Bradyrhizobium sp. AZCC 1610: one gene and its partner. The protein of the gene in region 2 interacts with the protein of the main gene of each other region in a pairwise test. Links are inferred from orthologs where the notes say so. Each region holds a gene or a part of one and is shown on either strand. Other genes may lie near its edges.

Region 1 (4,441 bases), 4.8 Mb from region 2 along the record:
CCATGCTTCTTCTCAAACACATCCTTGTATTGTGTGCGCATCGCCATGATGTGGGTCATGTCGACCTCGTTGAAGGTTGTCAGCATCGCCGCCGTGTTCTGCACGTCCTTCAGCCGCCGCGCGATGGTCTGGCGCAGCCGCGTCATCTTCACGCGCTCCTCCCGCGCCGCGTCGTCGGCCGGCGAAGGCGCCCGCACCTGCACCGATGCCGCCGGCTGATTGACCGGGGTCGGCGCGGACGCCGCCTTCTCGATCGCTGCCAGCATGTCGCCCTTGGTGACGCGGCCGTCCTTGCCGGAGCCCGGAACGGTCGCGGTATCGATGCCGCTCTCAGTGGAGAGTTTTCGAACCGACGGCGCCAGCGGCGCATCCGATGCCGCAGCCTTCGGAGCCGCAGCAGGCGCGGCGGCTGCGGGCGCTGCAGCCGGGGCGGCGGCCCTGGCGGGCGCGGCCGACTTGGCGCCACCGGCCGCACCGACATTGATCTGCCCAAGCAGCGCGCCGACGGCGACGGTCTCGCCGTCCTTGGCTGCGATCTCGCCGAGCACGCCGGCAGACGGCGCCGGCACCTCGATGGTGACCTTGTCGGTCTCAAGCTCGACCAGGGGCTCGTCCACCGCGACGGCGTCGCCGGCTTTCTTGAACCAGCGGCCGATGGTGGCTTCCGTCACGGACTCGCCGAGCGTCGGAACACGAATTTCAGTCATGGTATGGTTTCCTCAGTAACCTTTAGCAGTCTCAAATTCCAAGGCTGTCATCGCCCGCGAATGCGGGCGATCCAGTACGCCGGGACGGTCGTGATCGAACTTTAGTGGCGCGGCGTACTGGATGCCCCGCCTTCGCGGGGCATGACGAATGGTGATTTCCTAGTTCAGCGCCTCATCCAGCATCGCCTTGAGCTGCGCCTGGTGCTTCGACATCAAACCGGTGGCGGTTGCGGCCGAGGCGGCGCGGCCGGCGTAACGCGGACGCCTGTTCGGCGCATGGATCTGGTTCAGCACCCATTCGAGATAGGGCTCGATGAAGTGCCACGCGCCCATGTTGCGCGGCTCTTCCTGGCACCAAACCACTTCGGCGTTCTTGAAGCGGGCGAGCTCGTGCACCAGCGCCTTCAGCGGCACCGGATAAAGCTGCTCGACGCGCATGATGTAGATGTCGTCGATGCCGCGCTTTTCGCGCTCCTCATAGAGATCGTAATAGACCTTGCCCGAGCACAGCACGACGCGGCGGATACTGTCGTCCGGCGTGAGCTTGATCTTCTCGTCGGGCAGCATCTGGGCGTCATCGTACAGGATGCGGTGGAAGGTGGTGTCCGCCGCCAGCTCGTCGAGCTGCGAGACCGCGCGCTTGTGCCGCAACAGCGACTTCGGCGTCATCAGGATCAGGGGTTTACGGATTTCGCGATGCAGCTGGCGCCGCAGCACGTGGAAGTAATTCGCAGGCGTAGTGGGATATACCACCTGCATGTTGTCTTCGGCGCACATCTGCAGGAAACGCTCGAGCCGCGCCGAAGAATGCTCCGGTCCCTGCCCTTCATAGCCATGCGGCAGCAAGCAGACGAGGCCGGACATGCGCAGCCATTTGCGCTCGCCCGACGAGATGAACTGGTCGAACAGCACCTGCGCGCCGTTGGCGAAGTCGCCGAACTGCGCTTCCCACATCGCCAGCGCCTTCGGCTCGGCCAGCGAATAGCCGTACTCGAAGCCGAGCACCGCCTCTTCGGACAATAGCGAGTTGATGACCTCGTAATGACCCTGGTCGTGGCCGAGATGGTTGAACGGCGTGTAGCGGCTCTCGTCTTCCTGGTCGATCAGCACCGAATGGCGCTGCGAGAAGGTGCCGCGCTCGGAATCCTGTCCCGACAGCCGGACGTGACGGCCTTCCTGCAGCAGCGTGCAGAACGCCAGCGCCTCGCCGGTCGCCCAGTCGATGCCGACGCCGTTGTCGATCGCTTTGGCGCGGTTTTCCAGGAAGCGCTGGATGGTGCGGTGAACCCGGAAGCCGTCCGGCACCTTGGTGATCTTGCGCCCGATATCCTTGAGGATGTTGACATCGACGCCGGTGACGCCGCGGCGGGCCTCCTCTTCCTGATCGGCCGACTTGAAGCCGGCCCACTTGCCATCGAGCCAGTCAGCCTTGTTGGGCTTGTAGCCGGAGCCCGCCTCGAGCTCGGCATCGAGCCGCGCGCGCCAGTCGGCCTTGGCCTTCTCGACCTCGCCCTCGGTCATCACGCCGTCGGCGATCAGCCGCCTGGCGTAGATTTCCAGCGTCGACGGGTGCGAAGCGATGCGCTTGTACATCACCGGCTGGGTGAACGCGGGCTCGTCGCCCTCGTTGTGGCCATGGCGGCGATAGCAGAACATGTCGATCACGACAGGCTTGTGGAATTTCTGCCGGAACTCGATCGCGACCTTGGCGGCGAACACCACCGCCTCCGGATCGTCGCCGTTCACATGGAAGATCGGCGCGTCGATCATCTTCGCCACGTCGGACGGATAGGGCGACGAGCGCGAATAGCGCGGATAGGTGGTGAAGCCGATCTGGTTGTTGACGATGAAATGCAGCGAGCCGCCGGTGCGGTAGCCCTTCAGGTCGGACAAGCTGAAGCATTCCGCCACCACGCCCTGGCCGGCGAACGCCGCGTCGCCATGCATCAGCATGGGCAGCACGGAGATGCGCATGTCCGGCGGATCGCCGTGCTGGTCCTGCTTGGCGCGAACCTTGCCGAGCACGACGGGATCGACGATTTCGAGATGCGACGGGTTCGCGGTCAGCGACAGATGGATCTTGTTGTTGTCGAACTCGCGGTCGGACGACGCACCGAGATGGTATTTGACGTCGCCGGAGCCTTCGACCGCGTCCGGGTTGGCCGAGCCACCCTTGAATTCGTGAAACAGCGCGCGATGCGGCTTGCCCATGACCTGGGTCAGCACGTTGAGGCGGCCGCGATGCGGCATGCCGAGCACGATCTCCTTCACGCCGAGATTGCCGCCGCGCTTGATGATCTGTTCGAGCGCCGGAATCAGCGATTCAGCGCCGTCGAGGCCGAAACGCTTGGTGCCCGTGAACTTGAGATCGCAGAACTTTTCAAAACCCTCGGCTTCAACCAGCTTGTTCAGGATCGCGCGGCGTCCCTCGCGCGTAAAACTGATTTCCTTGTCCGGACCCTCGATGCGCTCCTGGATCCAGGCCTTCTGCGCAGCGTTGGAGATGTGCATGAACTCGACGCCGAGCGTCTGGCAGTAGGTGCGCTCGCAGATCGCGACGATTTCGCGAAGCGTGCCGTATTCGAGGCCGAGCACATGATCGAGGAAGATCTTGCGGTCGAAGTCGGCTTCGGTGAAGCTATAGGTGCGCGGATCGAGCTCTTCGCGATCGCGCTGCGCTTCGATGCCGAGCGGATCGAGCTTGGCGTGAAAATGACCGCGCATGCGGTAGGCGCGGATCAACATCAAGGCGCGGACCGAATCGCGGGTCGCCTGGTTGACGTCGGCGGCCGACAGCTCGGCGCCCTTCGCCTGCGCCTTGGCGGCGAGCTTGGCGCCGACCGCCTTCTCGACGGTGACCCAGTTACCATCCAGCGCCGAGGTCAGCTCGTCGCGCGGGGTGAGTGGCCAGTTGTCGCGTCCCCAGGAGGGGCCCTCGGCGTGCTTCTGGACGTCGGCGGGGGTGTCTTTCAGGCTCTTGAAGAATTCCTGCCATTCGGCGTCGACGGACGCCGGGTCCTGCTCGTAGCGGGCATAGAGGTCGTCGATGTAGGTGGCGTTGGTGCCTTGCAAAAATGAGGAGAGAGCAAATGCTGCGTTCGCGTCCTGGCGAGACATGATGGCGTCCTGGTGATTTTCGGTTTGCGCGTAGAAGACGGCGCATCGCCGATCCGGAAACCGGATCAGCGGGATAAAGTACCCCTTACCCTATTTAGTGCGAAACTTCGCCCCGAAAAGAACCAAGAATTGAATTAGGACTTCAACTTTTCGGCAAGGGTATGTCCGAGCCGTGCCGGCGACGGAGAGACCGTAATTCCGGCCGCTTCCATGGCCGTGGTCTTGGATCCGGCGTCGCCCTTGCCGCCAGAGATGATCGCGCCGGCATGACCCATGCGGCGGCCGGGAGGGGCGGTGACGCCGGCGATGAAGCCGACCATCGGCTTCTTGCGGCCGCGCTTGGCTTCGTCCTTGATGAACTGGGCGGCGTCTTCCTCGGCCGAGCCGCCGATTTCACCGATCATGATGATCGAGGTGGTCTTGGGGTCGGACAGGAACATTTCCAGTACGTCGATGAATTCGGTGCCCTTGACCGGGTCGCCGCCGATGCCGACCGCGGTGGTCTGGCCGAGGCCCTCCTGGGTGGTCTGAAACACGGCTTCATAGGTCAACGTGCCCGAGCGGGAAACGATCCCGACGCTGCCGGGCTTGAAGATGTTGGCCGGCATGATGCCGAT
Region 2 (3,885 bases):
TGCGGATTCTGCGCCGGACCTTGCGGGCAGCCATGGTCGTGCCGCAAAGTGATGGTCGGACAAATGGTTACAGTCAAGGGCGGAGCCAAGGTCTAGCGTGCGACGCGGAACGATCGATCGAAAACCACTGCTGATGTTGTTGCTGCTCGGGCCCGCGCTTGCGGGCTGCTCGGGTGCGTCAGACCTTCTGTCGAAGGATGCGGACTGGTTTTCCCGTTCCGGCCGCGTGTTCATCCGAAACGTGTCGATCGAAACGCCGCCACTCAGCCCGGAAAAGTCTGTGACGCCGGATGAACTGGTCAGTGCCGACGGCGGTTGTCCCGGAATGGCGACGCCGGGCGCTGGTGCAAACGCGCTGGCAGACGGCGCTGCAGGCAGTCCGCCTCCCTCGACGACCGGAACGGTGGCGCTCGGTCATACCGAATGCGACGTCGTGCGTGGCATTGGTGCACCCGACAACGTCAATTTCTCCAGCAACGCGCGCGGCGACCGAGTCGCCGTCATCAACTATTCGCGTGGCCAGCGGGCCGGAATCTACACCTTTACCGCGGGACGCCTGACGTCGATCGAGCGTGGACCGGAGCCGGTGGCGCCGGGTAGGGGCGCCAAGCCGAAGAAAAAGCCGGCCGCGTAGTTCGCGGGCATCGAGCGGTTTTATAGCGTTTTCAAGCGAAGCAGGTCCTTGGACTTGATCCGGGGGATGGGTACCGGTTCGTGTCAAGAAAACGCGTCAAAACAAGAAGCTAGAGCCGGTTCTGATTCAATCGGAACCGACTCTAGCCCGCCGCTTCGTCGTATTGTGAACTTGCTTCCAGCCAGACTTCCTCAGCCCGCCGCAGCGCGCTTTCGGCACCGGCACGCGCCTTGCTGAGCTGGGCGGCCTGCTTGGGATCGCGCGTGAACAGATCCGGCAAGGCAAGCGCCGTGTCGATCTTGGCGATGATGCCGTTGATGCGCTGGATTTCGGCCTCGGCCTCGGCGATCCGCTGCTTCAGCGGCGTTCGTCTTTCGCTTTTGCCGCGCTCGGGCTTCGCGCTTTCCTTGATGCGCTCGCGCGAACCGCTGCGTGTGTCGCCGATCGACAACACCATTCGCCTGTAATCGTCGAGGTCACCGTCGTAAGTCGTCACCGTCTGATTGGCGACGACCCACAATTGATCGGCGCAGGATTCGATCAGGTAGCGGTCGTGCGAGACCATAATGATGGCGCCGGGAAAATCGTTGATCGCTTCGGCCAGCGCCGCACGGCTGTCGATGTCCAGATGGTTGGTCGGCTCGTCGAGGATGATCATGTTCGGGCCGAAGAATGTGGCAAGCCCGAGCAATAGCCGTGCCTTCTCGCCGCCCGACAGGCTCTTGACCAGGGTATCGCCGGCCTTTCCGGAAAACCCGATCGCGCCGGTGCGGCCGCGCACCTTGGTTTCCGGCGCATCGGGCATCAGCCTGCGGACGTGATCGTAGGGCGAGCCGTCGAGGTTGAGCTCGTCGACCTGATGCTGCGCGAAATAGCCGACCGAGAGTTTTTCCGCCCGGGTGATCCGGCCGGAGAAAGGTTGCAGCTTGTTGGCCAACAGCTTGACCAGCGTCGACTTGCCGTTGCCGTTGGAGCCGAGCAGGGCGATGCGGTCGTCGGTGTCGATACGCAGCGTGACGCGATTGAGCACCGGCTTTTTCGGATCGTAGCCGACCGACACGTCGTCGACGGCGATAATCGGCGGCGACAGCATTTTCTCCGGCGTCGGGAACGCGATTTCACGCACGTCCTGGGTGACCAGCGCAGTGATCGGCTTCATCCGTTCCAGCATCTTGACACGCGACTGGGCCTGGCGGGCTTTCGAGGCCTTCGCCTTGAAGCGGTCTACGAAGGCCTGCAGCCGCTTGCGCTCGTCGGCCTGGCGCTTGGCATGCTTGGCGTCCAGCATCTCGCGCGTGGCGCGCTGTTCCTCGAACGAGGAATAGGTGCCCTTGTAGAGCGTCAGCTTGCCGCGATCGAGGTGCAGGATCTGATCGACCGAGGTGTCGAGCAGGTCGCGGTCGTGGCTGATCACGATGACGGTGCGCGGATAGTTGGCCAGATGGTCTTCCAGCCACAGCGTGCCTTCGAGGTCGAGATAGTTGGTTGGCTCGTCCAGCAGCAAGAGATCGGGCGCCGAGAACAGCGTCGCCGCCAGCGCCACCCGCATGCGCCAGCCGCCGGAGAATTCCGAACACGGCCGCGCCTGGTCCGCGGTGGAAAATCCGAGGCCGCTCAGGATTGCCGCCGCGCGGGCCGGCGCGGAGTGGGCGTCGATGTCGACCAGCCGCACCTGGATCTCGGCGATACGGTGCGGATCGGTGGCGGTTTCGGCTTCACGGAGCAGCGCGTCGCGCTCCAGATCGGCCTTCAGCACGACATCGACGAGGCTCTCCGGGCCGTCCGGCGCCTCCTGCGCCAGACTGCCGATGCGCCAGCGCGGCGGCAGGGTGATGCTGCCGGATTCGGTCGGCAGGTCGCCGCGGATCGCGTGAAACAGCGTCGATTTGCCGACGCCGTTGCGGCCGACGAAGCCGACGCGCGCGCCGGGCACGATCTGCACGGTGCTGTCGTCGATCAGGAGCCGCCCGGCAATCCGGACCGAAATATCTGTGATGGAAAGCATGCGGGGTTGTCACCGGAGCGGCCGGCAAACGCAACCCATTTATTATCGGAAAAATCTATCGGCTGATCGGCAAATTCTATCGGCAAAGCATCATTCAATGCAGCTCGTCGTCGTCGCGCCGACGCAGTTCATCCATCAACTCTCGCAGCCGGGGGGAAAGTTCTGCTTCCGGGCGCATGTTTTGTTGCAACCGTTCGCCCACGCCGTGGCAAATGGACTGGCAGGTCTTGTGATCGATTTGAACGAAACCGTTGATTCGAGAATCCATGAACAGTCTCTTTGACGAGTTCCACCTCGCAGCACTCGCAAGGTCCGAGGGTGTCGACGGATCAAGTCACAACGGCGCGATTTGTTTCCCGTGCAAGTAGTCGAATCACTTTCCAAAATTGGTTCCTTGAAAAAAAGCCCCGGCGCGGCGGCCGGGGCGTCAGTCTCGGGGGGAAGCTCAGATCAGTTCAGTAGCAGCGGTTCACCAACCGCCAGCGCGGGCCCCAAGGGGTCGGAACCAGGCGCCGCGCGTAGCAGCCGCCATATCCGCCGGCGTAATAGGCCGGGCCGCCGATGAAGACGCGCGGGCCACCCCAGCCGTGATGATGATGACGATGGTGGTGCCGGCCGCCATGGTGCCAGCCGCCGGCCGAGGCCGAGGTCGGCGCCAGCGCGGCCGCACCCAGCGAAGCTGCCGCCACTGCAACGAGCGAAAGTTTGCGTAACATGATCGTCTCCTCAAAGTTTCGGTGCCAGTTGGCACCATCAGTGAGATCGGGTCCCGTGACGCCCTGGGGCCGGCGGACGCGCGTGCCCTGCGTTCGATCGTCGTTAAGTCTACGGCCGCGATGCTGAATGAAGACGGCACGGCGGCTTCAGACAGGGTTCACCTCCGTGAAATTGCTGTAATCTTCGCCCCCGCGGCGCGTCCGCCGCACGAAAACTCGCCAAAAAGAGGTGGCAGCCGCGTCACCGGGTCGCTTGCCGTCGTGAGGTGGCGCCGATATAAGCCCCGGAACTCTCCACCCGGCGTTTTGTAAGGACGTAAGCAATGGCGATTGAACGCACTTTCTCGATCATCAAACCGGACGCGACCGAGCGCAATCTGACCGGCGCCGTCAACGCGTTGATCGAGAGGGCGGGGCTGCGGATCGTGGCCCAGAAGCGCATTCGCATGACTCGGGAACAGGCGGAAACCTTCTACGCGGTTCACAAGGCGCGTCCGTTCTTCGGCGAACTGGTCGACTTCATGACCTCG

Evidence for each region. The genes of interacting proteins can lie anywhere in the genome.
Region 1: the proteins of V1279_RS12845 (region 2) and V1279_RS36440 interact in binary tests that used the Escherichia coli proteins (3 or more experiments, as listed by UniProt). The link is inferred for Bradyrhizobium sp. AZCC 1610 from one-to-one orthologs.

What each region holds. Positions count from the first base shown.
Region 1 is NZ_JAZHRR010000001.1:7,437,081-7,441,521, reverse strand. Bases 667-4,151 are described here. They hold V1279_RS36440 (2-oxoglutarate dehydrogenase E1 component), read right to left. Parts: upstream 3,825-4,151; coding sequence 867-3,824; downstream 667-866. Other genes in these bases: sucD (succinate--CoA ligase subunit alpha), read right to left, coding at 3,959-4,151; odhB (2-oxoglutarate dehydrogenase complex dihydrolipoyllysine-residue succinyltransferase), read right to left, coding at 667-707. Outside these bases: more of odhB, read right to left, coding at 1-666; more of sucD, read right to left, coding at 4,152-4,441. UniProt on the Escherichia coli protein: E1 component of the 2-oxoglutarate dehydrogenase (OGDH) complex which catalyzes the decarboxylation of 2-oxoglutarate, the first step in the conversion of 2-oxoglutarate to succinyl-CoA and CO(2).
Region 2 is NZ_JAZHRR010000001.1:2,686,290-2,690,174, forward strand. Bases 209-3,137 are described here. They hold V1279_RS12845 (ABC-F family ATP-binding cassette domain-containing protein), read right to left. Parts: upstream 2,640-3,137; coding sequence 777-2,639; downstream 209-776. Other genes in these bases: V1279_RS12840 (hypothetical protein), read left to right, coding at 209-634; V1279_RS12850 (hypothetical protein), read right to left, coding at 2,734-2,907; V1279_RS12855 (sulfur globule protein precursor), read right to left, coding at 3,095-3,137. Outside these bases: more of V1279_RS12840, read left to right, coding at 134-208; more of V1279_RS12855, read right to left, coding at 3,138-3,355; ndk (nucleoside-diphosphate kinase), read left to right, coding at 3,679-3,885. UniProt on the Escherichia coli protein: Genetic data indicate it may be involved in ribosome assembly or function.